DNA from 2 places in the Streptomyces sp. NPDC107550 genome. Region 1 is predicted to be linked to the other one. Evidence: riboswitches for the same ligand, from Rfam matches in the RefSeq annotation. Region 1 holds a riboswitch; the other holds the start of a gene.
What was found. Region 1 has a riboswitch for glycine ahead of gcvT (glycine cleavage system aminomethyltransferase GcvT). Riboswitches for the same ligand answer to the same signal wherever they lie in the genome.

Region 1 (14,846 bases):
TACGGGTGTTGCGGCTCGGTGAACACCTTCTCGGCGGAGCCCCGCTCGACGCACCGGCCGCCGTACATGACGAGGAGTTCGTCGGCCATCTCCGCGACGACCCCGAGGTCGTGCGTGATCATGATGACGGCGGAGCCGAACTCCTTCTGCAGATCGCGGATCAGGTCGAGGATCTGCGCCTGCACGGTCACGTCGAGGGCCGTGGTCGGCTCGTCGGCGATGAGGAGTTCGGGGTTGTTGACGAGCGCCATGGCGATCATCGCGCGCTGGCGCATGCCGCCGGAGAACTCGTGCGGGTAGGCGTCGACGCGCTTGTCGGGCTGCGGGATGCCGACGCGGTCGAGCATCTCGATCGCCCGCTTGCGCGCGGTCTTCTTGTCGACGTCGTGGTGGACGCGGTACGCCTCCACGATCTGCTTGCCGATCGTGTAGTACGGGTGCAGCGCGGAGAGCGGGTCCTGGAAGATCATCGCCATGTCCCGGCCGCGCAGCTTGCGCACCTTGTCCGGGTCGGCGGAGAGCAGTTCCGTGCCGTCGAGCCAGATCTCGCCGCTGATGCGGGCCTTGCCGCGCCCGTACTGGCCGGCGGTGTGCAGGCCGAGGATGCCGAGCGAGGTGACGGACTTGCCGGAGCCGGACTCGCCGACGATGCCGAGGGTGCGGCCCTTCTCCAGCGAGAAGGAGAGCCCGTCGACGGACTTGACCAGGCCGTCGTCGGTCGGGAAGTGCACCTTGAGGTCGCGGACCTCGAGGAAGGCGCTGGGGGTGCCGGAGGCGGGGACGGGTTCGCCGACCGCCGCTCCGGTCTTGTGCAGTTCGGTCATCCCAGCCTCACTCGCGGGTCGATGACGGCGTACAGAAGGTCCACGACGAGGTTGGCGACGGCGATCGCGAGGGCCGCGATGAGCGTCACGCCGAGGATCACGGGCAGGTCCTTGTTGCTGATGGCCTGGACCGCCGCGAGGCCGAGGCCCGGCAGGTTGAACGTGGACTCGGTGAGCACGGCGCCGCCGAGCAGCACGCCGAGGTCGAGCCCGAAGACGGTGAGGATCGGCGTCATCGCGGAGCGCAGGGCGTGCCGGGTGATGACGGCGGACTCGCCGAGGCCCTTGGCGCGCGCGGTACGGATGTAGTCCTCGCCCAGGATCTCCAGCATGGTGGCGCGGGTGAGGCGGGCGTACATGGCGGCGTTGAGGAAGGCGAGCACGATCCACGGCAGGATCAGCGTCTGGAACCACGTACCGACCGAGTCGTCCGTGGACAGGGAGTCGGCGATGCGGACCCAGCCGAGGCTGTGCACGAAGACGCCCATGGCGACCATGCCGGTGAAGAAGACGGGGAGCGAGACGCCGCCGAGGGCGGTCGACATCGCGGCGCGGTCCCACAGGGTGCCGCGCTTGAGGGCGGAGAGCACACCGGTGGCGACGCCGGCGGCGAGCCACAGGACGCAGGCGCCGGCGGCGAGGGCGCCGGTGACGGGCAGGGCGTCCTTCAGGGTGTTCCACACGGGCTCCTCCGTGCGGAAGGAGTACCCGAAGCAGGGGGCGGCGCAGTGCGTCACGTCGTTGCCGTTGACGTAGTCGCGCCCCATCGGGATGCCCTTGATGAAGTCCCAGAACTGGACCAGTACGGGGTCGTCCAGACCGAGTTTGATCCGGATGCCCGCGAGCTGCTCGGCTCCCGTGGCCTTGCCGGCGAAGAGGACGGCGATGTCCTGACCCGCCCATTTGGGCAGCATGAAGAAGATGGTGAAGGTCGCGAGCAGGACGACGAGCACCATGATGACTACGGCGAACAGGCGCCGGATGAGATAAGCAAGCACTGTGCGCGGCCCGGCGGCGGACCCGGCCCCTCGTGAGGGTCGTGGTCGCCGCCCGGGGCCATCACCTGCCCTTCGGACTGGCGGGTTTCGGCGGCGGAGCGGAGCGGGGCCGGGCGGCGGACGCGGTCCGCCGCCCGGCTGGGGGTGTTACTTGACGACGCCGAGCGAGGCGTAGTCGTAGCGACCGCTGTACGCGTCGGACATGTAGACGTTGGTCAGACGCGGGCCACGCCAGGTGATGTTCTTCTCGTAGATGAAGGGCATCCAGTCGGCCTGGTCGAGGATGCGGTGGTCCAGCTCCTCGTAGATCTTGCCGGCCTTGTCGGGGTCGGTCTCCGCGATGGCCTTGTCGAAGAGGCCGTCGATCTTCTTGTCCTTGATCTGGGACTCGTTGTAGTTACCCGTGGAGGCGAGGAAGCGGCTGTCCCACAGCGGCTGGCCGAAGCCCTGGCCGGACGGGAAGTCCGGGCCCCAGCCGCTCATGGTCATGCCGTAGCCGCGAGCCTTGACGACCTTCGGGGAACCGGTGATCGCGGAGGTCTCGGCGCCGTCGAGGGCGTCGACCTCCAGCTTGATGCCGACCTTGCCGAGCTGCTCCTGGAGCGCCTCGGCGGTGTCGACCTCGCCCGGGTTGTTGTTACGGGCGGTGATCTTCGTGGAGAAGCCGCCGGGCTTGCCGCACTGCTTCAGCTCGTCCTTGGCCTTGGCGACGTCCGGCTTGCCCTTGCGGGCGAGGACGCCGTACGGGTCGTAGTCGCTGTGGCCCTTGATGGAGACGGGCAGCGTGGAGTTGGCGATGTCGCCGCCGGCCAGCTTGCCGCCGCGGGTCTGCTGGAGACCGGCGAAGTCCGTGCCGTAGAACACGGCCTTGCGGCAGTGGACGTTGTCGAACGGCTTCGCGGTGTGGATCAGGGCGACGTAGCGCACGAAGGCGGTGCGCATGTTGTCGACGCTGTTCTTGTGGTCCTGGACGGCGGTGACGCGACCCGACTGGGTCATGCCCGTGCCGTTCAGGTCGACGTCGTAGTCGCCTTCCATCAGACGCTTGTCGTTCTCCTCCAGGTTGGCGGAGATCGTCACGTCGATCTTGTCGGGCAGCGCGGCGCGGACCGGGTCCGAGGACTTCTGCCACTTGTCGTTGCGCACGAGGACGATCTTCTTGCCGGCCTTGTACGACTGGAACTTGTACGGGCCCGCGGAGAAGGGGTGCTGGGTGTACTTGGCGCCGGTGTCCTTCTCGCGCTTGACCGCGGAGCCGGTCGGCATGGCGAGGAACTGCTCGAAGTCACCGTTGGGCTTCGGCAGGTGGAAGATCACCGTCTTGGCGTCGGGCGTGTCGATCGCCTTCAGGCCGAGCTTGTCCTTGGACTTGTCCTTGTAGGGGCCCTTGTACTCGCTCTTGGGGTCGAGGTTCTGCTTGATGTACTGCGGGCCGCCGGTGATGGTGTCGGTGGCCCAGCCGCGCTCGATGCCGTACTTGACGTCCTGCGCGGTGATCGGGGAGCCGTCCTCCCACGTGATGCCGTCGCGCAGCTTGTACGTGTAGGTCTTGCCGCCGTCGGTGATCTTGGCGGGGGCCTCGGCGAGGTCACCGACCAGCTCGGTGGACGCCTTGCCCGGCTTGGGCGCGTACGTCACGAGCTGACGGGTGTAGAAGCGCATGAAGTCCCACGTCATGCCGTAGTAGGCGCGCTGCGGGTCGGCGGAGTCGAGGTCCTGCTTGCCGACCATCTTCAGCGTGCCTCCCTTCTTCGTCGAAGGGTTGGCGACCTTGTTGTACGCGGCGTCGTAGCCCGCGCCCTTCGACGACCCCTTGGAGTCGTCGCCGTTGCCGCCGCCGCACGCCGTGGTCGACACCAGCGCCGCGACAACGAGGGCCGCGCCGGCGGCGAGCCGTCGTTTCGAGGTACCTGTGGACATTTTCTCGTAACCTCCGAGATCGCGGTCCTGGGCGAAGCGCCGAAGAACCAGGGAGTTGGGGCCACCTGACGGTGCGGCAGGGGGCTTACTGGGCAAGCCTGTTGGATCGGTCACCGGGAACCCTTCGGGTCGAGCGCGTCACGCAGCCCGTCCCCGAAGAGGTTGAACGCCAGGACGGTGACGAAGATCGTGACGCCGGGGAAGACCATGAACATCGGGTCGTGCTCGTACGTCTCGAGCGCGTCGCGGAGCATGCCGCCCCAGGACGCGGTGGGCGGCCGGACACCGGCACCGAGGAAGCTGAGGGCCGCCTCCGTGAGGATGTTCGTCGGGATCATCAGCGTCGTGTAGACGGTGATGGGGGCGACGAGGTTCGGCAGCAGCTCGCGGAAGAGGATGTGCCGGGAGCCGCCGCCCAGGGAGCGGGCCGCCTCCACGTACTCGCGCTCGCGCAGGGAGAGCGTCTGGCCGCGGACGATGCGGCCGATGTAGGGCCAGCCGAAGAAGCCGATGACCATGACGAGGACGGCGATGCGCACCCCGCTGCCGGTGAGGCCCAGCAGGTCGTCGGGGAGGACCGAGACCAGGGAGATGATGAACAGGAGCTGCGGGAACGACAGGAGCAGGTCCATGACGCGGCTGATCAGCGCGTCGACCCAGCCGCCGAAGTAGCCGGCGATGATGCCGAACAGCGTGCCGAGGGCGACGGCGACGATCGCCGCGAGGAACGCGACGAGCAGCGAGATGCGGGCGCCGTAGACGATGCGGCTGAACACGTCGCGGCCCTTGTTCGGTTCGAGGCCGAAGAGGAAGTCGCCGCTGACGCCGCCGAGCGCGCCCTGGGGCATGTTCGTCAGCGGGTCCAGCTTGTCCTGGTGGAAGTCGTTCGGCGGGTGGCCGAGCAGGCCCACGATCAGCGGCGCGAAGACCGCGACGAGGATGAGGAGTACGACAACGATGCCACCGCCCAGGGCGACCTTGTCCCGCTTGAGACGGTTCCAGGCGATCTGCTTCAGGGACCGCCCCTCGACCTTGCGACCCGCGTCGCTCGCGGCGGCGTCGACCGGCGCGGTCGGCTCCGCTTCCGCGGTCGTGTCGTGCAATGGTGCCGTCATCGTGGCAAGGACCCCTCTCAACCGGCGGTGACCGGCCCGCACTTGCCGCTGTAGCGGCGTGGTTCAGTCCGTCGAACTCGTCGTACACAGAGGCGAAGCCCCTTGGTGCGGGAGTCTTCAACCTGGGTATGAGCTGTAGCCAGACCCGGCGGGGAATGGATGCCTAAACGTGATGCTGTCTGGGGGGTTCCGTTATCCGGACGGCCGTGAACGGCGTGCGGACAGTGGGCAGTTGGGGCCCAATCGGCGCCAGGTCGGACATAGGGCCCACAGGTGCGGTTCTCCTGTCCAACCGTCCTGTTCCCGAAATCGTCCGCGCGCGGCGGGAGTTCGGAGCGCGGAAGGCGGCGGAAGGTAGCGGAAAAGCGGCGGAAAGGCTCAGTACGCCCCGCCGTACGGCGGCGGGTAGCCGTAGCCGCCGGGTGCGCCGGCGGCGGGGGCCGCGTGGGCGTCGCGGTCGTAGAACGGGCGGGCGTGGGCCCGCAGCCACATCGCCACCGGGTCGTGCGCGTCGGACATGGCGACGGTGGAGACCGGCAGCCCCTCGGGCACGGCCGGGACGGACTGCTGCATCATCGCCCGGACCGCGTCCACGGACGCCGGGGACGTGTCGTACACGTCGAGGCCGATGGCGAGGTAGGGCGCGCCGAGCGCGGGCTGCACCCAGGCGCGGCGCAGCGAGCGGACGGCGCTCGTGCGGTGCGCGTTCTGCGTGAGGAGGGCGTAGAACTGCGGGATCTCGATGGTCGGCTCGGTCAGCCGGAGCGGGCCCGCGGGCTGCCGGTCGAGGCCGCCCGCGATGCGCCGCAGGTCGAGCCAGGGGATGCCGACGCCGCCGCCGGGGGCGTGCGGGTTGAGCCAGAGCCCGTAGTGGTCGGGGTAGAGGGTGCGGGCCGCGTCGACGCCGCCGACCACCTCGTAGGCGCGGGACCAGCCGGACGCGGACAGCTCCTGGGCGGAGGTGACGCAGGGGGCGTACGAGAAGCCGTCGACCTCCATGTTCCCGTACTGAGCGTCGGGCGAGCCGGCCTGGCCGTGCCACAGCAGCATCCACACCTGGCCGGACGCGGGGTCGGCGAGGGCCTGGAGCAGTTCCTCGTACGCGTCGTAGCGCCCGGGGGCGACCTGGCGCAGCATGTGCTCGACCTTGCCCCAAGGTCTCGACTCCGCCCGGCCGGGGGAGGCCCCACTGGCCGCGGACGCGCCCGACGCACTCACCCGTAACCGCCCCTTCGATACGTCCGTGTCCCGCGTGACCGGGGCCTCGCGCCGACCGGTCAGGTCATGAAACCAGCTTAAGCGGCGTCGTCGACAGCGACTTGACGCACGCCGTCACGCTTGCCGTACGTAGAAGGGCCGGACGTGGGAGCGCAGCCAGTCCGCGACCGGGTCCTGTGTGACGTCGAGGAACACCAGGTTCACGGGCCAGGCGACGGGCGCCCGGCCGAGCGCGCGGCCCAGCGCGTCGAGCGGGATGTCGCCGACCGCGCCGTCGGACGGGACGAGTTCCACGCCGATGAACAGCGACGGCTCGGCGTCCTCGACGACGGCGAGGCAGCGGCGGGCGGTGAGGACGGTGCCGACGGCCTCGAACTCCTCGCGGACGGCGGTGAGGAGGTCCACGGGGTCGATCTGCCAGTCCGGCTCGGAGAGCAGGACACGGCCGCCGGTCGCGGGGCCGTCGAGCGGGGAGTGCCCGGTGCGGGCCAGCGCGGCGACGGCGGGCGGGGGCAGCGGGACGCCGACCGTGCCGTCGGGGTTGAGGGCGAGGCCGACCTGGGCGGGCAGTCCGCGCGCGAAGTCGACGGCGGGGGCGACCGTGCAGTCCATCCGGCCGCCGGTGACCTGCATGAACTGCTGCTCGGAGGTGAAGGCGGGGACGTACGCCTGCCCGTCGATCTCCAGCGTGGGCAGGTCCAGGTCGCGGCTGGCGGTGCTGCCGCCCTTGGGCAGGGGTATCCACAGATGGCTGCGGCCGAGCGCCTCGACGATGCGGCCGCCCGCGCCCGGCTGTCCGAGGGCTGCGGCGAGCACTTCTTCCATCTCGTTGGCCGGCCAGCCCTGCGCGGGGTGCGGGTGCGCGTGGGCGTGCGCGGGCGCGGGCGGAGGGGCGTGCGCGGCCGCCGGCTCGGGCGCGGGAGCACTCCCGTGGTCGGGGTACGCCTGGTGGTCCGGGTACGGCTGGTGCTCGGGGTACGGCTGGTGATCCGCGTACGCCTGGTGATCCGGGTACGCCTGAGGGTCCGGGTGGGCCGGATGTGCCTGAGGGTCCAGGGGTGACTGATGCGCCGGATATGCCTGGTGGCCCGGGTGTGCCGGGGGTGTCGTCGCCGCGTGTTCCGTAGCCGGGTGTTCCATAGGCGCCGACGATAACGGGTGGCCGCGCGCCCCGGCCCGGGTACCGCCGACCCCGCCCGCGAGGCCGCTCATGTCAGCGTGAACGTGATGCCGCTGAGCGCGTCGGTCGCCGCCCGGTCCAGGAGCACCGCCGACGCGATCCCCTCGGGCAGTTCCCCGCGCTCCGTGGCGGTGACCAGCGCGCCGACGGCCCTGCGGTGCCGGGCGAACGCGTACCGCGAGACCGCCCGCCCGCGCTCGCGCTGGCCGTGCAGCGCCTGGCCGGCGGGGACGTCGAGCAGTACGAGGTGGACGGCGACGCCCCGGCGCCGCGCGGTGCGGCTGACCCAGCGGCGCACCCACGCCTGGGTGCCGCAGTCGTGGACGACGACGCTCGCGCCGGAACGGATCGCCCGGCGCAGGGCGCTGTAGTGCGCGACGCGGACCAGCGGCCGGTAGAGCGCGTACGGCAAGAACCGCGGCAGCCGGGCGGCCCAGCGGTCGCGGGTGTCCTGGGAGTCGACGAGCAGCACCGGGCCCGCGGGCACCGCCCGGCGCATCAGCGTGGACTTGCCGCTGCCGGGCAGCCCCGACAGGACGACCACGTCCCCCTCGGCGAACCCGATCCGGCGGGGCGTGCGCCCGCGCCGCCCGCGCAGGTCCCGTACCGTCCGCTGCCGCGGCACCCGCATCCCCGTGAGCGCCGCCCCGCAGACCGCTGCGACTGACTTGTGCACCGTGATCGCCCTCCCCCTCGGGTCACCCTTCTCCTGCCCGCCAAGTGTAAAGAGAAGGTAATGCGGTACAAGGGGTCTGCCCGCCGGACAGGCATGCAATGATGTGCCCGCAAACTGCATACCGGCCGCTTGAATCCGCGCGGGAGAGTTCCGGACGTCCAAGGACGGCCGGGCGCCGAAGGAGCAAGTCCCTCCCTTGAATCTCTCAGGCCCCGTACCGCGCGGGCGAGGCACATCTGAAAAGCGGACCGCCCCCTGCCGTTCGGCGGTTCCACCCAAGGTGCAAGCCCCTCGGGGCGAACCTCTCAGGTTCCGATGACAGATGGGGAGGAACCTCCTTCGTGGAGGCCCTTTCACGGGGACCCTCGCCATCGCCGTCATGCCCGGGAGCACCTGTTATGACCCGCACCACCGCCTTGGACGCCCTGCATCGTTCGCTCGGCGCCACCATGACCGACTTCGCCGGCTGGGACATGCCGCTGCGCTACGGCAGCGAGCGCGACGAGCACAACGCCGTGCGCACCGCGGCCGGCCTCTTCGACCTGTCGCACATGGGCGAGATCACCGTCAGCGGCCCCCAGGCCGTGGACCTGCTCAACCACGCGCTCGTCGGCAACATCGGCTCGGTCGGCGCGGGCCGCGCCCGCTACACGATGATCTGCCGCGAGGACGGCGGCATCCTCGACGACCTCATCGTCTACCGCCTCGCCGAGACCACGTACATGGTCGTCGCCAACGCGGGCAACGCGCAGGTCGTCCTCGACGCCCTCACCGAGCGCGCCGCCGGCTTCGACGCCGAGGTCCGCGACGACCGCGACGCGTACGCACTGCTCGCCGTCCAGGGCCCGAACTCGCCGTCCATCCTCAAGTCGGTCACCGACGCGGACCTCGACGGCCTGAAGTACTACGCGGGCCTGCCGGGCACCGTCGCCGGCGTCGAGGCGCTCATCGCGCGCACCGGCTACACCGGCGAGGACGGCTTCGAGCTGTTCGTCGCCCCCGCCGACGCCGAGAAGCTGTGGCAGGCGCTGACCGAGGCCGGCGCCGGGCTCGGCCTCGTCCCCTGCGGCCTGTCCTGCCGCGACACGCTGCGCCTTGAGGCGGGCATGCCGCTGTACGGGCACGAGCTGACGACGGACCTCACGCCGTTCGACGCCGGGCTCGGCCGGGTCGTGAAGTTCGAGAAGACCTCGCACGGCGACGACTTCGTCGGCCACGACGCCCTCAAGGCCGCCGCCGCGCGCGCCGAGAGCGCCCCGCCCCGCAAGCTCGTCGGCCTGATCGCCGAGGGCCGCCGGGTGCCGCGCGCGGGTATGCGGGTGGTCGCGGACGGCCAGGTCGTCGGCGAGGTCACCTCCGGCGCCCCCTCCCCCACGCTGGGCAAGCCGATCGCCATGGCGTACGTGGACGCCTCGCACGCCGAGCCGGGCACGGCGGGCGTCGGCGTCGACATCCGCGGTACGCACGAGCCGTACGAGGTCGTCGCGCTGCCGTTCTACAAGCGCCAGAAGTAGCCCCGCCCCCGGCGCCGGAGGCAGCCCGCCGCAGGCGCCCGACCCCTCTGTCACCAGCACCGCCCCGCGTACAGGAGAATTCGCATCATGAGCAACCCCCAGCAGCTTCGCTACAGCAAGGAGCACGAGTGGCTGTCGGCCGTCGAGGACGGCGTCGCCACGGTCGGCATCACGGAGCACGCGGCGAACGCGCTCGGTGACATCGTGTTCGCCCAGCTCCCCGAGGTCGGAGAGACGGTGACCGCGGGCGTGACCTGCGGCGAGCTGGAGTCGACGAAGTCGGTCTCCGACCTGTACTCCCCCGTCTCCGGTGAGGTCACCGAGACCAACCAGGACGTCGTCGAGGACCCGGCCCTCGTGAACTCGGCCCCCTTCGAGGGCGGCTGGCTGTTCAAGGTCCGGCTGAGCGAGGAGCCGAAGGACCTGCTCTCCGCCGACGAGTACACCGCGTTCTCCGGGAGCTGACCGAGATGTCCGTACTGAACGAGTCCCTGCACGCGCTCGACCCCGAGGTCGCGCGCGCCGTCGACGCCGAGCTGCACCGCCAGCAGTCGACGCTGGAGATGATCGCGTCGGAGAACTTCGCCCCGGTCGCCGTCATGGAGGCGCAAGGATCGGTCCTGACGAACAAGTACGCGGAGGGCTACCCCGGCCGCCGCTACTACGGCGGCTGCGAGCACGTCGACGTCACCGAGCAGATCGCCATCGACCGGGTCAAGGAGCTGTTCGGCGCCGAGTACGCCAACGTGCAGCCCCACTCGGGCGCCTCCGCCAACCAGGCCGCCCTGTTCGCGCTCGCCAAGCCCGGCGACACGATCCTCGGCCTGGACCTCGCGCACGGCGGTCACCTCACGCACGGCATGCGCCTGAACTTCTCCGGCAAGCAGTTCGACGTGGTCGCGTACCACGTGGACGAGGCCGGCCTCGTCGACATGGCCGAGGTCGAGCGGCTCGCCAAGGAGCACCGCCCGAAGGTGATCATCGCGGGCTGGTCGGCGTACCCGCGCCAGCTCGACTTCGCCGAGTTCCGCCGGATCGCCGACGAGGTCGAGGCGTACCTGTGGGTCGACATGGCGCACTTCGCGGGCCTGGTCGCGGCCGGTCTGCACCCGAACCCGGTGCCGTACGCGGACGTCGTGACGTCGACCACGCACAAGACGCTGGGCGGTCCGCGCGGCGGCATCATCCTCGCCAAGAAGGACTTCGCCAAGAAGCTGAACTCCTCGGTCTTCCCCGGCTTCCAGGGCGGCCCGCTGGAGCACGTCATCGCGGCGAAGGCGGTCTCGTTCAAGGTCGCGGCGAGCGAGGAGTTCAAGGAGCGCCAGGAGCGCACGATCGAGGGTGCCCGCATCCTCGCCGAGCGTCTGACCTCGCAGGACGCGCGCGAGCACGGGGTGAACGTGCTGTCGGGCGGCACCGACGTGCACCTGGTCCTCGTGGACCTGCGCGACAGCGAGCTGGACGGGCAGCAGGCCGAGGACCGCCTCCACGAGGTCGGCATCACGGTCAACCGCAACGCCGTCCCGAACGACCCGCGCCCGCCGATGGTCACCTCCGGGCTGCGCATCGGCACGCCGGCGCTCGCCACGCGCGGATTCGGCGCCGAGGACTTCCGCGAGGTCGCGGACGTGATCGCCGAGGCGCTCAAGCCCTCGTACGACGCGCAGGCCCTCAAGGACCGGGTGAGCGCCCTCGCGGCGAAGCACCCGCTGTACCCCGGCCTTTCGTAACTTCGTACGCTTTCGTACGTACGGACGTGCGGGGCACCGCGCACACTGGACACGGCGGGACCGTGTCCGGGGCGCGGTGCCCCGACCGCTTCCGGGCGCACCCCGGTACCTCCCGGCGCACCCCGGCGGGTCCGGCTCGCGGATCCGTCCCCGAAAAACCGTTTCATCCGCTCGTTCCGCACCACCCGGCAGACAACGGCGTCTACCACCATCATTGGAGTTCTCACCGTGGCCATCTCGGTCTTCGACCTGTTCTCGATCGGCATCGGCCCGTCCAGCTCCCACACGGTCGGCCCCATGCGGGCGGCGCGCATGTTCGCCCGCCGCCTCAAGAACGAGGGCCTGCTGGCCCACACCGCCTCGGTCCGCGCCGAGCTGTACGGCTCGCTGGGCGCGACCGGGCACGGGCACGGCACGCCCAAGGCGGTCCTGCTCGGCCTGGAGGGCGAGTCGCCCCGCACGGTCGACGTGGAGCACGCCGACGAGCGCGTCGAGGCGATCCGCGAGGCGGGCCGCCTGAGCCTGCTCGGCGCCCACGAGATCGCCTTCTCCTACGACGACGACCTCGTCCTGCACCGCCGCAAGGCGCTCCCGTACCACGCCAACGGCATGACGCTGTGGGCGTACGACGGGGACGGCGCCGAGCTGCTGACCAAGACGTACTACTCGGTGGGCGGCGGCTTCGTCGTGGACGAGACCGTGATCGCCCAGGAGGGCGCGGAGGGCGAGAACCCGATCGTCCCCGACGACACGGTCCTCAAGTACCCCTTCCGGTCCGGCGAGGAACTGCTGCGGCTCACGCGGGAGACGGGCCTGTCGATCCCCGCGCTGATGCTGGAGAACGAGAAGGCGTGGCGCACCGAGGACGAGATCCGCTCGGGCCTGCTCGACATCTGGCGGGTCATGCAGGCGTGCGTCTCGCGCGGCATGTCCCGTGAGGGCATCCTGCCCGGCGGCCTGAAGGTGCGCCGGCGCGCGGCGGGCTCGGCCCGCAAGCTGCGCGCCGAGGGCGATCCGCTGGCGCTCGCCATGGAGTGGATCACCCTGTACGCGATGGCCGTCAACGAGGAGAACGCGGCGGGCGGCCGGGTCGTGACCGCGCCGACGAACGGCGCGGCCGGCATCATCCCGGCGGTCCTGCACTACTACGTGAACTTCGTGCCGGGCGCCGACGAGGAGGGCGTCGTCCGCTTCCTGCTGGCGGCGGGCGCGATCGGCATGCTGTTCAAGGAGAACGCGTCGATCTCGGGCGCCGAGGTCGGCTGCCAGGGCGAGGTCGGCTCGGCCTGCTCGATGGCGGCGGGCGCGCTCGCGGAGGTCCTCGGCGGCTCCCCCGAGCAGGTGGAGAACGCGGCCGAGATCGGCATGGAGCACAACCTCGGCCTGACCTGCGACCCGGTCGGCGGCCTCGTGCAGATCCCCTGCATCGAGCGCAACGGCATGGCGGCGGTCAAGGCCGTCACCGCCGCGAAGATGGCGATGCGCGGCGACGGCTCCCACAAGGTCTCCCTCGACAAGGTCATCAAGACGATGAAGGAGACGGGCGCGGACATGTCCGTCAAGTACAAGGAGACCGCGCGCGGCGGCCTCGCGGTGAACATCATCGAGTGCTGACCGCCTCCCCGGCGCGGGGGCCCGTACGGCGGGTTCCCGGGCGCCGGGAAGGTTCGGCCGGGCTCGGTCAGTTCACTCCGTGGGCGTGGGCCCGGGTCCTCAGCGTGCCGCGGGTCAGGCCCAGTTGGTGCTCCGCCGTTTCGAGGACGAGGGCCGACAGGTCCAGGTCGGACAGGTCGCTGTCGGGTGCGTCGGGGTCCGCGTTGGCGTAGGTGCCCATGCCGTCGACGGCGACCAGGATGTGCAGCGCGGCGCGCAGCGCCCCGCCCCCGGCGCGGAAGTCCCCGGCCTCGACGAGCGCCACCAACTCCCCTCGCGTCACCGCCTCTTGGGCGGCGACCGCCTCCCGTAGCGGCTGCTTGAAGCGGCTGAGGTGGCGGGCGTTGAGCCAGAGCCGGCTGAGGTCGGTGTGGGCGCCTCCGGTGAGCCGGACGAGGAACAGCGCGAGCCGGTCCAGCGGCGCCAACTCCCCTTCCGCGGGCGGCAGTAGCGCGGCCCGCTCCCGTTCGGCCGCGTACGTGAACGCCTCCGCGACCAGATCGTCGGCCGCCGGGAAGTAGTGGCCGATGAGTCCGGGGCGTACCCCGAGGTCGTCGGCGACGCGACGCAGCGTGATCAGCTCCAGACCCTCCGCGAGCGCGATCCCCGCCGCCGTCCGCACGATCTCCGCGCGCCGCTCGCCGGGCGGCTTGCGTACACGCCGCGGCCGCTCCCGCGTCGCTTCCCCGACAGGTCTTGACGTCATGGTGCGCAGCCTATTGGATGGGCGACCAACAGATTATTGGGCACTCAACCAATAACCGGTACGTGCGGCAGCGCCGCCGCAGTCCGAGAGGCCACCCATGAGCACACCACCGACCGAACGCCCAGGTCAGCCAGAGACGAGGGGCATCGACCTCGTCCTGGACGAGGAGCGCATCGGCCACCCCCGCCAGTTGTTCGCCGTCTGGGCGGCCCCGAACGTCAGCTATCTGAGCTTCGCCGTCGGCGCCTCCCTCGTGCTGATGGGGCTCTCGCTGCCGCAGGCCGTCGGCGTGATCCTCGCCGGGAACCTGCTGTGGATCGCCACCGGCGTCGTCGCCGCGAGCGGCCCGGCCGCCGGCACCAGCGGCTCGGTCATCTCCCGCGCCTTCTACGGCGTACTCGGCAACAAGATCGTCCTCGTGGTCACCGGCTGGCTCATCGCCTCCGCCTACCTGGCGCTGAACTGGTCCGCCGCCTCCGTCGCCGGCATCGGACTCGCCAAGGAGTGGGGGCTGCCCGAGTCCCCCGGCCTCGACGCCGTCGTCATCTGCGTCATCGCCGCGATCACCCTGCTCGTGGCGATCTACGGCTACGCGACCATCGTGCGCCTGTACGCGGCGCTGAGCATCCTGCTGACCGTCGTCTTCGTCGTGGTCACGGGGTACGTGCTCGGCTCCGCGGACTTCTCCTACGTACCGGACGCCCCGCTGCACGGCACGGCCCTCGCCGCCGCCCTCGGCACCGGGTTCACCATCATCGGCTCGACCGCCCTGTCGTACAGCAACAGCCCGGACCTCGCCCGCTATCTGCCGCGCTCCAGCTCCCTCAAGGCCATCGCCGGGTGGACCGCGTTCGGCGCGTATCTGCCGAGCGTCGTGTTCACCACCATCGGCGCGCTCGCCGCGACCACCCTCGACATGGCCGACCCGCAGACGGCCCTGGAGTCGGTGCTCCCCGGCTGGTTCGTGCCCGTCTTCGTCATCGCGGTCGTCTTCAACACGGTCGCCAACAACGGCATGACCGCCTACAGCGCGAGCCTGTCCATCCAGTCGGTCGGCGTGAAGCTCGCCCGTATCCCCGCCGTCCTCGTCATCGGCGCGCTCGGCACCGCCATGACCCTCTACGCGATCCTCGTCTTCGACTTCCTGACCAGCGTCAACACGATGCTCCAGCTCGTCGTCGTGATCACCGGCCCGGCGATGGCCGTCGCCGTCACCGACCTCGCCCTGCGCCGCAACCGCTACCGGGGCGCCGAACTGCTACGCCAGGAGCGCGGCGGCGCGTTCTGGTACCGGGGCGGGGTGCACTGGCCG
Region 2 (14,846 bases), on a different contig from region 1:
CTCCCCCGACGTGGCGCCCGCGCTGGCCGACGCCGCCGACCACTCCAGGAAGGAGCAGCTCACGACGGACGGCCGCTGCCTCGACGTGACGGTCACGGCCCGCGACTCCTACAAGGTCGCGGAGTCGTTGCGCACCGGCACGAGCACGCCCGACTACCAGGTGTGGGTGCCGGACTCGAACCTGTGGCTCCAGCGCGTCGCGCAGAACTCCAAGGCCACCAAGGTCAAGGCGGCGGGCAACATCGCCTCCTCCCCCATCGGCGTCGGCATGGTGCCCGCGGCCGCGAAGCAGTTCGGCTGGCCCCGCAAGACGTACTCCTGGACGGAGCTGACCGGCGCCGCCACGCAGGACGACAAGCTGCGCCTGGGCGCCGCCGACCCGTCCCGCAGCGCGACCGGCCTGCTGGCGCTGACGAAGCTGGCGTCCGCCGCGAAGGACTCCGGCGACAAGCAGGGCACCCAGGCGGCGGCCATGGCGAAGGTCCTCTCGCAGCGCACCTCGGACACGGACGGCCAGCTCCTGGACACCGTGGCCCGCGACTCCTCCGGCACCGAGCAGGGCAATCCGCGCCGCAACCAGGCGCTGGTCCTGTCCGAGCAGGCCGCGTTCACGCACAACGAGGACGCGGAGGACGGCGGCGCGCTCGACCTCTTCTACCCGAAGGACGGCTCCCCGCAGCTCGACTACCCGCTCTCCCTGGTCGACGAGTCGCGCCTGTCGACCGCGCAGAGCCGGGCCGCCGTCCGCTTCATGACGCTGCTCGGCGCGCCCGAGGGCCGTTCGATCCTGCGCGAGCACGGCTTCCGTACGGACGGCGACGCCTCGCCCGGGGCCGTCGCCGAGCAGGCGGGCGCCCGCTCCCCGCAGCCGTACGCGGAACCGACGGCCGCGCCGCCCAGCCAGGAGCAGGTCGAGGAGACCCTCGGCATGTGGACGATCACCGTGCAGAGCGCCCGTATCTCCACGGTGGTGGACGCGTCGGCGTCGATGGCGAACCCGGTGCCGGGGCGTGGGGAGTCCCGTATGGAGGTCACCAAGGCGTCGATGCTGGCGGCCCTGTCGACGTTCACGCCCGAGGACGAGATCGGGCTGTGGGAGTTCGCCACACACTTGGACGGCGACCGCGACTACAAGAAGCTCGTGCCGACCGAGCGTCTCGGCGACCGCAAGGGCGCCGGCACCCAGCGCGACCGCCTGTCCGCCGCGTTCAGCTCGCTCCAGCCGGTGCCCGGCGGCGCGACGGGCCTGTACGACACGACCCTCGCCGCCTACCGGGAGGCCGTCTCCTCCTACCGCGACGGCAAGTTCAACGCGCTAGTCGTCGTCACCGACGGCGTCAACGAGGACCCGGGCTCGATCTCCCGCAGCAGTCTCGTCTCCCAGCTCGAAGACCTCTCCGACGCGGAGCACCCGGTGCCGATCATCGCCATCGCGGTGGGCCCGGACACCGACAAGGACGAGATCGAGCAGCTCGCGGCGGCCACCGGCGGCTCCGGCCACCAGGTCACCGACCCGGCCGACATCCAGGAGGTCATCCTGAAGGCCATCATCGAGGCGGGCGCCAAGAGCTCCTGACCGCCGGTCAGCCGAGCGGCACGGCCGGTTCGGGCAGCCCCACGGGCCACTGGTGCACGGGCTCGCCGACATGACTCAGCTCGCAGTACCTGCGGGTCGTCGCCGCGAGCGCCGCGTCCCGGGCGAGCCCGCTCTCCCTGGCCCGGTGATAGGTGGCGGCCTGCCAGGACGCGCCGTTCACCCGCAGCCGGCAGCGCTCCTCGATGACGCCGAGGTACAGGTCGCGGTCGGCGGGCTCGACTCCCCACGCGTCGAGCCCGGCGGCGGCCAGCGGCAGCAGCTCGTCCCGTACGAGGGCGACCGCCGGCACCTGTTCCGTGCCGCCGAACCGGCCCCGGCGCGGCCACTCCAGGCGCGCGTCGATCCCGTACCGGCACGCGGCGTCGAAGTTGCGGGACGCCGCGTCGAAGGAGAGCCGCGACCACACGGGCCGGGAGTCCTCGGCCAGCGCCCGTACGACGCCGTAGTAGAAGGCCGTGTTGGCGATGACGTCGATGACGGTGGGACCGGCGGGCAGCACCCGGTTCTCCACACGCAGGTGCGGGACCCCGTCGGCGATCCCGTACACGGGCCGGTTCCAGCGGTAGACCGTGCCGTTGTGCAGCACGAGTTCGGCGAGGCTCGGCACACCGCCCGCGTCCAGGACCTTCAGCGGGCTCTCGTCGTCGACGATGGGCAGCAGCGGCGGGAAGTAGCGCAGGTTCTCCTCGAAGAGGTCGTACGCCGAATCGATCCACCGCTCCCCGAACCAGGTGCGCGGACGCACGCCCTGCGCGGCGATCTCCGGCGCACGCGTGTCCGTGGACTGCTGGAACAGCGGGGGCCGCGACTCACGCCACAGCTCACGCCCGAACAGGAACGGCGAGTTGGCGCCGAGCGCTATCTGTACGCCGGCGACGGCCTGCGCCGCGTTCCACACATCGGCGAACCGGGCGGGGGTGACCTGAAGGTGCAACTGCACGGACGTACAGGCCGCTTCGGGCGCGATGGAGGAAGACGTGCAGGTCAGCCGCTCGACGCCGTCGATGTCGAGCTGGAAGTCCTCGCCGCGCGCGGCGACGATCTGGTCGTTGAGCAACGTGTACCGATCGACAGCGGAGAGGTTCGCGGAGACGAGATCGTCCGCGCCGAGCGTGGGCAGAATTCCGATCATCACGATTCCCGCGTCGACCTCGTTGGCCTTGCGGTGCGCATAGCCGAGACCGGTGCGCAACTCCTCGGCGAGCTGGTCGAGAACGCGGCCGCCCAGCCGGTGCGGGGCAATGTTCACTTCAAGGTTGAACATGGCGAGTTCGGTCTGGAAATCCCGGCTCGCGATGCGCTCCAGAACTTCCGCATTCATCATTCTCGGGGTGCCGTCGGGGCCGCAGAGATTCAGCTCGATCTCCAGCCCCATGAGATTCTTAGCCCGGTCGAACCGCTTCTCCTCCAGCAGCCTCCCGAGCCCCGTCAGGCACTCGTCGAGCTTGTGGCGGTAGCGCCGCCGGTCGCCCAGATCAAAGGCGCCCGCATCGACCTTCTCCCCCATGGAAGCGTCCTTCCTCGCGTGGGCAGCCCGCTGATCCGGCCGCGTGTCACGGTGGATGATGCCCAGGCGATGTGATCGATAACGCCCCGCGCGGGCCCGCGGAGCAGTACGCTCCCAGCAGTTACCCCGCGGCACATTCCTTAGGCATGCGGCCCGCCGCAGATTCACCGGCCGGAAGCCTGGTGAAAAACGCCGATCGGAATCGGCCGACCGGCCCGGTGGAAAGGCCGAGGTCACCCGAGTGGGTTCCCCGGTAAATAGGAAGCAAACCCACAAATCACCGCTGCCACGACGGCCGAAGAACGCCTTGCCAGGTGTATCCGGCGCCCATCCGGAAACACGGATGGAACATACGTCGTATAAACTCCGCGGACGAGACAGAGTGTCGGCGCCCGCGGCCGAGGCCCCCGCCCCCTCTGCCCCGCGCACTTTCCTCGCGCACCTATGCGCACCCGCAGCAGACAGCGCCGTCCGCTCGCTCCGCACCGCCCCGTTCCACGTGCCTGTCCACACGAGAGGCGACCCACCATGCCCCTGCATGTCCCGCCGGCTCCCGCGCCCGCCCTGCGCAGTGTCCTCACGGCCCTCGGTTCCCCCACCGCCGTCCGCGAGGCACGCACCCCGTCGCTGCGCTCCGCGGCCTCCGCCCGCCCCGAACTCCCGCTGCCGGTCCACGTCCTGGACCGCATCACCGACGCCACAGGCCAGGCCCGCGCGCGGCTCAGCGGCTGGCGGTTCCTGATCCGCTGCGACGACCGCTCCCTGGCCGCCGCCGACACCCTGCTCACCGCGGACGGCTGGGCGTTCTCGCACTTCTTCGAGGGTCCCTACGTCACCTCCACCGAGCGCGCGCTGCGCCAGGCGGAGGCCCTGCCGAAGACCTACCAGCCGCGCCTGCTGTCGGTGCCGGAGCTGTACATGCTCACCCTGTGGCTGCACGGCGACCCCGCGGCGGACGCCGGCGAGGGCCGGCCGGCCGCCGACGACATCCTCGTCCCGCTCGCTCCCGCGCCGCCCGGCATCGCCGCGTACCGCCCGCACCGCGTGGCGGACCTGCTGCCGGTCCTGACCCACCGCCTCACCCCGCCGCCGGCGACCCTCATCGCCTGACGCGACCGGAAGCACCACCCGCCCTGTGCCCCGCGCCGCCCGCCGTCCGGTCGCGGGGCACAGCCCTGCCCGCGCCCGCGCCGCGCGCACCCGGGAGGACTAGCCCGCACGGGCCACCCCGAACCATCCGAAGAGGCCGTGCAGTTGACCTGAACCGCCCGCAAGAGTGATGCGTCTAGCTCCAGTGAGGACCGCTGCTACGAAATACCTGCGGAACGACTCCCGCGGGGCAACACTGGGTTCCGACCGAATGAATCGGGGGGCGGCCATGAACGAGCCTTCAAGCCGCGGCAAGCAGAACACGACGCACACGACGACCACCACACACCCGACGAGCACCACGAGCGCCACGAGCACCGTCAAGCACCACGGCCAAGCCGACGTCATCGAGATCACTTCGCAGCGAAAGATCCCCTCCATGTGCCAGCACCAGCCTTCGTGCCCCTCAGCCGACTCCGCGGACCGCGAGGCCGCGCTCCCCGTGGCTCACCACCCGGAGCAGGGCTGGAGCCTGCTGTGCAACGGCGTCCTCCTCTTCGAGGACACCGGCGAACTGCTGCCCAACGGAACGATCATCGCCCCCCACCGCCCCCTCTCCCGAGTAGTAACAGCAGCCTGACGCCTGCAAACCCCGAGAGGACAAGCGCCCCGACAGGGGCGCGGGGAACTGCGCGCTCAGCCCCAACGCACCCGCACGAACCCCGAATCCCCAGGGGGCAAGCCCCGATAGGGGCGCGAGGAACTGCGCGCTCAGCCCCAACGCACCCGCACGAACCCCCACCCCCGGGGGGCACCCCCAAAAAAGGACACGGGCCCCTCCGAAGAGAGACCCGCACCTTAAAACCCGCCAACTACCCCTCGTACGCATCCAACGGCGGACAAGAACAAACAAGGTTCCGATCCCCGAACGCCTGATCGATCCGACGAACCGGTGGCCAGTACTTGTCGGCCACAGACACCCCCGCAGGGAAGACCCCCTCGCCCCGCGAGTAGGCGTGCTCCCACTCCCCGCCGAGCATCCCGGCCGTGTGCGGAGCATTCCGCAGCGGGTTGTCCTCCGCGGGCCAGACCCCGGACGCGACCTTCTCGATCTCCCCGCGGATAGCGATCATCGCGTCGCAGAACCGGTCCAGCTCGACGATGTCCTCGCTCTCCGTCGGCTCGATCATCAGCGTCCCGGCCACGGGGAACGACATGGTCGGCGCGTGGAAACCGTAGTCGATGAGCCGCTTGGCGATGTCGTCGACGCTGACCCCGGTCGCCTTGCTGATCGGCCGCAGGTCGATGATGCACTCGTGCGCGACGAGCCCGCCGGGCCCGGTGTACAGCACGGGGAAGTGCGGCTCCAGGCGCTTGGCGATGTAGTTCGCGGAGAGCACCGCGACCTGCGTCGCCCGCTTCAGCCCCTCGCCGCCCATGAGACGCACGTACGCCCAGGAGATCGGCAGGATGCCCGCGGAACCCCACGGCGCCGCCGAGATCGGGCCGACGCCCGTCTCGGGACCGGCGGCCGGCTGCAACGGGTGGTTGGGCAGGTACGGCGCGAGGTGCGCGCGCACACCGACCGGACCGACGCCCGGGCCGCCGCCGCCGTGCGGGATGCAGAACGTCTTGTGCAGGTTGAGGTGCGAGACGTCCCCGCCGAAGCGGCCCGGCTTGGCGAGACCCACCAGCGCGTTCAGGTTCGCGCCGTCCACGTAGACCTGGCCGCCCGCGTCGTGCACCGCGGCGCAGATGTCGGCGACGTGCTCCTCGAACACACCGTGCGTCGAGGGGTACGTGATCATGAGTACGGCCAGCTCGTCGGCGTACTGCTCGATCTTCGCGCGCAGGTCCGCGATGTCGACCTCACCGTCGTCGGCGGTCTTGACGACGACGACCTTCATGCCGGCCATCACAGCGCTCGCCGCGTTGGTGCCGTGCGCGGAGGACGGGATGAGGCAGACGGTGCGCTGCTCGTCGCCGTTGGCGCGGTGGTAGCCGCGGACCGCGAGGAGCCCGGCCAGCTCGCCCTGCGAACCGGCGTTCGGCTGGAGGGAGACCTTGTCGTAGCCGGTGACCTCGGCGAGACGTTCCTCCAGCTCGCGGATGAGCGTCAGATAGCCCTCGGCCTGCTCGGCGGGCACGAACGGGTGGAGCTGACCGAACTCGGGCCAGGTCACCGGCTCCATCTCGGTCGTCGCGTTCAGCTTCATCGTGCAGGAGCCGAGCGGGATCATGCCCCGGTCGAGCGCGTAGTCGCGGTCGGCGAGCTTGCGCAGGTAGCGCAGCATCGCGGTCTCGGAGCGGTGCTGGTGGAACACCGGGTGCGCCAGGTACTCGTCCTCGCGCAGCAGGCCGGCCGGAAGGGCGTCGACGGCCTCGGCGTCCAGCGCCTCGATGTCGGCCTCGACTCCGAACGCGCTCCACACGGCGGCGAGCTGCGCGCGGTTCGTCGTCTCGTCGCAGGCGACGGAGACGTGGTCGGCGTCGACCAGGCGCAGGTTGACCCCGCCCTCGCGGGCCGCGTCCACGACAGCGGCGGCCTTGCCGGGCACGCGCACGGTGAGGGTGTCGAAGTACGAGCCGTGCACGACCTCGACTCCGCCCGCGGTGAGACCGGCGGCGAGAACGGTCGCGTAGCGGTGGGTGCGGCGGGCGATCGTCTTCAGGCCCTCGGGCCCGTGGTAGACGGCGTACATGCCGGCCATGACGGCGAGCAGCACCTGCGCGGTGCAGATGTTGCTGGTGGCCTTCTCGCGGCGGATGTGCTGCTCACGGGTCTGGAGCGCGAGCCGGTACGCCTTGTTGCCGTCGGCGTCGACGGAGACGCCGACCAGGCGGCCGGGCAGCGAGCGGGCGAACTTCTCGCGGACCGCCATGTAGCCGGCGTGCGGGCCGCCGAAGCCCATGGGCACGCCGAAGCGCTGGGTGGTGCCGACGGCGATGTCCGCGCCCAGCTCGCCGGGCGAGGTGAGCAGCGTGAGGGCGAGCAGGTCGGCGGCGACGGTGACGATCGCGCCCATCTCGTGCGCCTGGTCGATGACGGGCTTGATGTCCCGCACGGCACCGGAGGCGCCGGGGTACTGCACGAGGACGCCGACGACACCGCGCTCGGCGACCTCGGCGGGGATGCCCGCGCTGAGGTCGGCGACGACGATCTCGACGCCGGTCGGCTCGGCGCGGGTCTGGATCACGGCGATGGTCTGGGGCAGGGCGTCGGCGTCGATGACGTACACGCCGTTCTTGACCTTGCCGATGCGCCGGGACAGCGCCATGGCCTCGGCGGCGGCGGTGCCCTCGTCCAGCAGGGAGGCGCCGGAGGTGGGCAGGCCGGTCAGCTCGGCGACCATGGTCTGGAAGTTGAGCAGCGCCTCCAGGCGGCCCTGCGAGATCTCCGGCTGGTACGGCGTGTAGGCCGTGTACCAGGACGGGTTCTCCATGACGTTGCGCAGGATGACCGGCGGGGTGAACGTGCCGTAGTAGCCGAGGCCGATCATCGAGCCGAGTACCTGGTTGCGGTCGGCGAGCGAACGCAGCTCGGCCAGGACCTCGGCCTCGGTCCGCGCGCCGGGCAGGTCGAGCGCCTCGGCGCTCTTGATGACGTCCGGCACCGCGGCGGCCGTCAGCTCGTCGAGCGAGCCGTAGCCGACCTGCGCGAGCATCTTGGCCTGCGCGGCGTCGTCCGGGCCGATGTGGCGCTGCTCGAAGGGGATTCCCTGCTCCAACTCGGAGAGCGGAATGCGATGGGCGGTCATGACGGGGGCCTCCTGGTCATTGCGACCTACGAGGGGCACCACGGCGCGGGTGCCCGGACGGCCTCCCCCTCTGTCATCTCAACCTGAGAGCTTCACCGGCCCGGCCCGCGCTCCCACGGGGCATGCCGGTTTTCACCGTCGGTGAGAGCGGAAAACGTGCGCCCCGCCCTGCTTTCCAGAGTGACCTCGTCCGTGCGGTACGGGTGCCTGAGAGATTCCGGGGAGGATTTGCTCCTTCGGCGCCCCCGACGACTGTCCGGGGACTCTCCCGCACGGGGTCAGCAGCCGTCTGCCAGCCTACCAGCGGCTACTTGGCCGAGGGGTTCGAGTGGCCGCCTTCCTCATTGTGCTCTTTCGTAGTGTTTACACATGAGTTGCGATCAGTTGGAGGCACCGTGCAGACCGATGTCGATCCGCGCAATCTGATCGGCCGCAAGGCTTTCGACCGCACCGGGGCCCGGATCGGCACGATCGACGAGGTGTACCTCGACGACGCCACCGGAGTCCCCGAATGGGCGGCCGTACGGACGGGTCTGTTCAGCCGGGACGCCTTCGTGCCCCTGGAGCCGAGCGAACTGGTCGACGGCACCCTCCGCGTCCCCTTCGACCGCGCCCTGATCAAGGACGCCCCGGACTTCGGCGTGGGCCGCCACCTCTCCCCCGAGCAGGAACTCCAGCTCTACCACCACTACGGACTGGACGTCACCGCGCCGCCGGCCCCGGACGACCTGACCTTCGGCCGGACCGCCCGCCCCGAGGACGACCCCCGCCGCTGACCGGACCGCCCCTGGAACCACGCCCGCTCCCCCGCTCGGCGGAACTCCCGCCCGGCCGCTTCTCTACGGCATCTCGCTCCCCTGCGCTCATCCCGGACTCCCCGCCTCCTTCCTCGCCCCCGGCTCCCCGGCACTGCCCGCGCCCTCCTCCGCCGCGTCACCGGCCTCCGGCTCGACCGGCACCAACGGCAACGGCTCCGCCGGTTCCAGCAGCGGGTCGTCCACGGCGAAGGTCCGCACCCGCCCCGGCACCCGTGAGTACGGCGTCTCGAACCGCACCGTCACGCGTCCGAGCCCGCTGCCCTGCACCCACCCGGGCCCGAACTCCGCGTGCCGGATGTCATGGCCCGCCATCCAGCGCCGCTCAGCCCCCGACGCGCCCTGTGCGCCGGGCGCCACGACAGCCCCGGCCCCCGCCTGAGCCACCGCGCCCCCCGGCACGCCCGGCCCAACACCGGCCACGCCCGACACACCGGCCCCATCGGAGCCCCCGCCATCGCCGATACCACTGGCATCACCGCCACCGCCGGCCCCACCCGCACCACCGGCACTGCCGACACCGCTGGCTCCGCCCGCACCACCGGCTCCACCAGCTCCACCCGCACCACCGGCAGCACTAGGCCCGCCCGTATCCCCGGCACCCACCACCCCACGCACACCAATCCCGCCCCCATAACCCCCACCAGAGCCAGAGTCCCCCGCATCCCCCAGCACCCCCACCACGGCCCCCGCAACCCCCTCTGAGCCCTCCGCACCCCCACCCGTACTCCCCGCCCCCGGGCCCCCGGCAGTCGCCTCCTCGGCCCGCTCAGCCGCCGCCGCGGCCTGCGCGAACAGGTCCTCCTGGGTAAAGTCCGCGAGCCCGCTGACGCCGACGCCGAGCAGCCGGACGCCCCCGGTCGTGTCCACGGACTCCAGCAGCCGCGCCGCCGCCTCCCGCACCACCCCGGGGTCGTCGGTAGGCCCGCGCAGGGTCTCCGAACGGGTCAGCGTCGAGAAGTCGTACCGCCGCACCTTCAGGACTACGGTCCGTCCCGACCGCCCGGCTCCTCTGAGCCGCTCCACGCAGCGGTCGGCGAGCCGCTGCACCTCGGCCCGCACCCGCACCCGGTCGTGGATGTCGACGTCGTACGTGTCCTCGACGGACACCGACTTGGAGTCGCGCTCGGCGACCACGGGCCGGTCGTCGTGCGCCAGCGCCATCGCGTACAGGTGACTGCCGTGCGCCTTGCCCAGCAGCCGCACCAGCTCGTCCTCGCCCGCCTCCGCGATCTCCGCGACCGTGAGGATGCCGGCCCGCCGCAGATGGTCGCCGGTCGCGGGTCCCACGCCCGGCAGGATCCGCACGGACTTCGGCCCGAGCAGCGCCCGCTCGGTCCCCGGCGGTATCAGAAAGAGCCCGTCCGGCTTCGCCTCCTCCGAGGCGATCTTGGCGAGCATCTTGGAGGCGGCGAGCCCCACCGAACCGGTCAGCCCGGTCACCCGCCGGATGTCCTCCCGCAGCCGCACCCCCACCGCCCGCGCGGACTCCTCGTCCCAGGCGGTGCCCCCGGCCTCCAGATCGACGAACGCCTCGTCCAGGCTCAACGGCTCCACCAGCGGCGACAGCTCCCGCAGCAGCCCCATGACCTGCTCGCTGACCGCCTTGTACAGCCGGAATCTCGGCACCAGATACGCCGCGTTCGGAGCGAGCCGTCGCGCCTGCCCCATCGGCATCGCCGAATGCACCCCGAACACCCGCGCCTCGTACGACGCCGTGGCCACCACTCCGCGCGGTCCGAGCCCGCCGACGACGACCGCTTTCCCGCGCAGGCTCGGCTTGGACGCCTGCTCCGCCGAGGCGTAGAAGGCGTCCATGTCGAGATGCAGGATCGTCGGCGCGGTTCTCACATGTCCGATGCTGCCCTACGCCACTGACAACGGGACCTCAGCCACGTCACACGGCCCGGTTGCGCCGCCTGGCCAGCTCATCCTGGGGGTTGTGCCCGACCAGCGTCTCGCCGGTGTCGACGCGCTCGCCGTGCAACTGCGACAGGGCCGCCTCGACGTCCCGCCACACCACTCCGACGGCGATCCCGAAGATCCCCTGCCCGCCCTGGAGCAGATCGTGGACCTCGGCCGGCGACGTGCACTCGTAGACCGTGGCCCCATCGCTCATCAGCGTCATCCGCTCCAGGTCCCGGAACCCGCGCTCGCGCAGATGCTGCACGGCCGTCCGGATGTTCTGCAAGGAGACGCCGGTGTCCAGGAAACGCTTGACGACCTTCAGGACGACGACGTCCCGGAAGCTGTAGAGCCGCTGCGTCCCCGACCCGTACGCGGGCCGCACGCTCGGCTCGACCAGGCCCGTCCTGGCCCAGTAGTCCAGTTGGCGGTACGTGATCCCGGCCGCCGCGCACGCGGTCGGCCCCCGGTACCCGATCTGCTCGGACGTCGCGTCGCCCTCCGCCCCCGACCCCGCAGGCACGACCTGCGAGAGCTGCTGAGGGTGATCGGCCGCGCTGCCGTGAAACGAGTACGGTCCGCCCGTAGCCGTACCGTCGCCGCTGCTTCTCACGCCGACCTCCTCTTTGACCTGCCCTCTCGACGGTAGGCAGTCACAGGGGGTGCGTCAACGAACGCCACACTCGCCACGCCGAGTGATAATCACCCTACGAGTGGTTTCCCGTGTCCCACCGCGGGGAAAGGCTAGCCGAATGTGCCGCGGCGACCGCCGAATGGCGGCCGCCCGCTGATCACTGACTGTTGGTCCCGAAGTCCTCGGGTGAGATCTGGTCGAGGAACTCGCGGAACTTCTCCACCTCGTCCTCCTCCTCGTCCGGGATCGCGATGCCGGCGTCGTCCATGACCCCGTCACTGCCGAAGATCGGCGTGCCCGTGCGCAGCGCGAGCGCTATGGCGTCGGACGGGCGGGCACTGACCTCGACCCCGCTCGCGAACACCAGCTCCGCGTAGAACACGCCTTCTCGCAGGTCCGTGATCCGGACTTCGGTCAGCTCCTGACCGACCGCTTCCAGCACGTCCTTGAAAAGGTCGTGCGTCAGCGGCCTCGCGGGGGCCATGCCCTGCTGGGCGAAGGCAATGGCTGTCGCCTCCCCCGGTCCGATCCAGATGGGGAGGTAGCGGTCGCCTCCCACTTCACGCAGGAGCACGATCGGCTGGTTGGAGGGCATTTCGACCCGGACACCTACGACGTCGAGCTCGTTCACACAGCAACCCTAGGACGTGCCCGGCCGGTTTGGGTAGTCGGGCATGCTCCGCGGGCCGGGCCCACGGCGCTCGCCCGCCCCTGCGATCAGGGAAGACGCACCCCGAGAGCGGTCTGCACAAGTGCCGCGTGCAACCGCACGGTCAGCCCTGCCAGCTCCTTGGCGCGGGCCTGGGCGAGCGCCCGCGTCTGCGGATTGCGGTGCACCTTGAGGGGGGCGACGACGGAGTCCACGAGGCCGGCCTCCCGGTCGGCGGCGGCCCGCATGACCCGCAGATGACGCGGCTCGATGCCGAACCGGCCCAGATCGCCGATCAGCTCGGCCACCAGGACGGCCGACGCGTCGTAGCCGCCGTCCGGCAGCGCCGCGATCAGCCCGTAGGACTCCCACTCCACCAGCTCCGCCTCGTCGATCTCGGCGGCGGCGAGCAGTTCGTCGCGCCCGATCCGGGCGGCGGTGGGGCCGTCCTCGCCCTCATCGGCGGGGTCGCCCGGCCGCCCCGGCGCGGGGACGGGCAACGACTCGCCCCGCTCCAGAGCGTCGAGCTGCTCCTTGATCACCTTCAGCGGCAGGTAGTGGTCCCGCTGCATCCGCAGGACATGAGCCAGCCGCTCGACGTCCTCCGGACCGAACTTGCGGTAGCCGGAAGGCGTCCGCTGCGGCTCGACGAGCCCCTCGGACTCCAAGAACCTGATCTTGGAGATGGTCACCTCGGGAAACTCTTCGCGCAGCACGTTCAGAACGGTGCCGATGCTCATCTGTCGACTGTCCGCAGTGGCGGTGCCGCCCGCGGCACCGCCCCTCGGTGTGTGAAGCATGGACCTTCCTGACGGTTGGCTGACGGTTCAGATACCTCGCTGGCTCGCGTAGAACACCAGCCGGTACTTGCCGATCTGCACCTCGTCACCGTTGTTCAGCAGCACGGAGTCGATGCGCTCACGGTTGACGTACGTCCCGTTGAGGCTGCCGACGTCGGAGACCGTGAACGAGCCGTCCTGCTGGCGACGGAACTCCACATGGCGGCGCGAGACGGTCACGTCGTCCAGGAAGATGTCGCTCTGCGGGTGACGGCCCGCCGTGGTCAGATCGCCGTCCAGGAGGAAGCGGCTGCCCGAGTTCGGACCGCGCCGCACCACCAGGAGCGCCGAGCCCATCGGCAGCGCGTCCACCGCGGCCTGCGCCTCGGGCGACAGGGCCGGCAACTGCGTCTGGCCGGTGGCCTCCGGATCGTAGGACTCAAGACCGGAGATGGAGATCGTGGAGGTCGTCTCGGACGGGCCCTCCGCCGCGATCCCGCCCCGCAGCGGCGCACCGCAGTTGGAGCAGAAGCGGCTGTTCTCGCCGTTCCGGTTTCCGCACCTCGTACACACCAGGGCCGACATGGATGGATCACCCTCCTGCCGCGGCTGCCCCGCGGGGGCGTGGGACTCGTACGGGCCGGAACCAAACCCTCCACCCGTACGTGAGGTCGACGGTTCCCCGAAACCTATGCGGCCGGAACCGGCAGGGTCAACAGACGACGCGCCCTGTCCGCCCGAATTGTCTCCACCGACCTGGTCCCGGAACAGCGGGCGCTCGCCCACCTGCGTCTCCGGCACATCTCCCTGGCGCGACGCGCGGTGACGGTTGTCCTCACGCGCGCTCTTGCCGAACAACTTCGCAAACAACTTCACGGGCGATTCCCCTTGACCGAAACAGACCCGCCCGTGGGGCAGGACGAACCCTGACTGCACACATCGGCGTACCTCGCTGACACGGACATCCTCACAACGTCCGGGTCCGCGAAACAGTTTCCACCACGCACCCCGCCTACGGTGCGCCGACCCCCCGCAACCTCATGCCCTTGCACGACATCCCCCATACACCCTCGTCTCACTGCGAGGACGACCGAGCGTAGTCAGGCCGCTGCGCAGCTCGCAAGGCGTCCACGACGATCTTCTCCGACCGGCTGACAGCCACCGTGGCCTGCTCCTTCTCCAGCGTCTGCACCACACCTCCCGGGATGTTCAGGGCCGGTTCGAGGTCCTGCGGCTTGCCGATGACCTTGAAGCGGTACGGCTGGTTGATCTTGTGACCGTCGACGCTGACACCCTTGCCGCCGGTTCCGTCCGTGAGGTACGTGTTCGCCACGACCCGCACGCCGTTCACCTGGATCGCCTCGGCGCCGGCGGCCCGCAGCTCCTGGACCGCGTCGAGCAGCATGTCCGCCTGGACCGCCCCCTTCGTGTCCGTGACCGTCATGGTGATGCCGGGCCCCTGAGCGCCCACGGTGCCCGCGAGGATGCCGAGCTGCCGTTCCTTCTCGACCGTCTGCTTGCGCGCCTCCTTGGCCTGGTCCGAGCTGTTCTCCAACTCGGTGCGCTGGTCCTGGAGGCCCTGCTTCTCATCCTCTAGACGCTGAGTACGGTCGTCGAGTTCATCGAGGATGCGCACAAGATCTTCCTGACGCGCCCCGCGCAGCGAACTGTTGTCGCTGGTGGACCGCACCTGGATGGCGAGCCCGAGCCCCAGCCCGAACAGCAGCAGCGCGACGATGAGCTGCGCGCGCGAGAACCGCGGCGGCCACAGCCCCTTCACCAGCCGCTGACGCCCGGTCAACTGCGGCTGCCCGCCCGACTTCCCGCCCTGTTGCTCGGCGGCCGGCTCGGCGGGCTCCGCGGTCCGCTCCCCGGGCGCGATCTCAGCGGGCAGTTCCCTGCGCGCGCCCGGTGTGCCCTCGCCGGCCGCGTCCCGGCCGGTGTCCTTCGCGGTGTTGTCGTCCTCGCTCATCGGCCTCACGCCCGGAACACGTGCCGCCGGATGGCGGCGGCGTTGGAGAAGATGCGGATGCCGAGCACCACCACGACACCGGTCGACAACTGGGCGCCCACGCCCAGCTTGTCGCCCAGGAAGACGATGAGCGCGGCCACG

Region 2: another riboswitch for glycine. It lies ahead of gcvP (aminomethyl-transferring glycine dehydrogenase); the one in region 1 lies ahead of gcvT (glycine cleavage system aminomethyltransferase GcvT).

Annotation. Positions count from the first base shown of each region.
Region 1 covers NZ_JBVKBC010000015.1:94,393-109,238, forward strand. The annotation lists gene ACZ7LY_RS20875 (ABC transporter ATP-binding protein) at 1-824, opposite strand, end outside; gene ACZ7LY_RS20880 (ABC transporter permease) at 821-1,822, opposite strand; gene ACZ7LY_RS20885 (ABC transporter substrate-binding protein) at 1,970-3,742, opposite strand; gene ACZ7LY_RS20890 (ABC transporter permease) at 3,853-4,857, opposite strand; gene ACZ7LY_RS20895 (enhanced serine sensitivity protein SseB C-terminal domain-containing protein) at 5,236-6,075, opposite strand; partial or broken gene ACZ7LY_RS20900 (enhanced serine sensitivity protein SseB) at 6,190-6,945, opposite strand; gene ACZ7LY_RS20905 (AAA family ATPase) at 7,284-7,886, opposite strand; glycine riboswitch at 8,062-8,161, shown strand; glycine riboswitch at 8,162-8,263, shown strand; gene gcvT (glycine cleavage system aminomethyltransferase GcvT) at 8,330-9,445, shown strand; gene gcvH (glycine cleavage system protein GcvH) at 9,533-9,910, shown strand; gene glyA (serine hydroxymethyltransferase) at 9,916-11,175, shown strand; gene ACZ7LY_RS20925 (L-serine ammonia-lyase) at 11,404-12,789, shown strand; gene ACZ7LY_RS20930 (TetR/AcrR family transcriptional regulator) at 12,857-13,534, opposite strand; gene ACZ7LY_RS20935 (purine-cytosine permease family protein) at 13,632-14,846, shown strand, end outside.
Region 2 covers NZ_JBVKBC010000022.1:4,615-19,460, reverse strand. The annotation lists gene ACZ7LY_RS24855 (substrate-binding and VWA domain-containing protein) at 1-1,576, shown strand, start outside; gene ACZ7LY_RS24850 (glutamate-cysteine ligase family protein) at 1,584-3,104, opposite strand; gene ACZ7LY_RS24845 (hypothetical protein) at 3,633-4,214, shown strand; gene ACZ7LY_RS24840 (DUF5999 family protein) at 4,633-4,833, shown strand; gene gcvP (aminomethyl-transferring glycine dehydrogenase) at 5,066-7,951, opposite strand; glycine riboswitch at 8,137-8,232, opposite strand; gene ACZ7LY_RS24830 (PRC-barrel domain-containing protein) at 8,347-8,727, shown strand; partial or broken gene ACZ7LY_RS24825 (DNA polymerase IV) at 9,523-10,617, opposite strand; gene ACZ7LY_RS24820 (MerR family transcriptional regulator) at 10,664-11,284, opposite strand; gene ACZ7LY_RS24815 (bifunctional nuclease family protein) at 11,463-11,936, opposite strand; gene ftsR (transcriptional regulator FtsR) at 12,023-12,754, opposite strand; gene ACZ7LY_RS24805 (FHA domain-containing protein) at 12,782-13,726, opposite strand; gene ACZ7LY_RS24800 (DUF881 domain-containing protein) at 13,809-14,705, opposite strand; gene ACZ7LY_RS24795 (small basic family protein) at 14,711-14,846, opposite strand, start outside.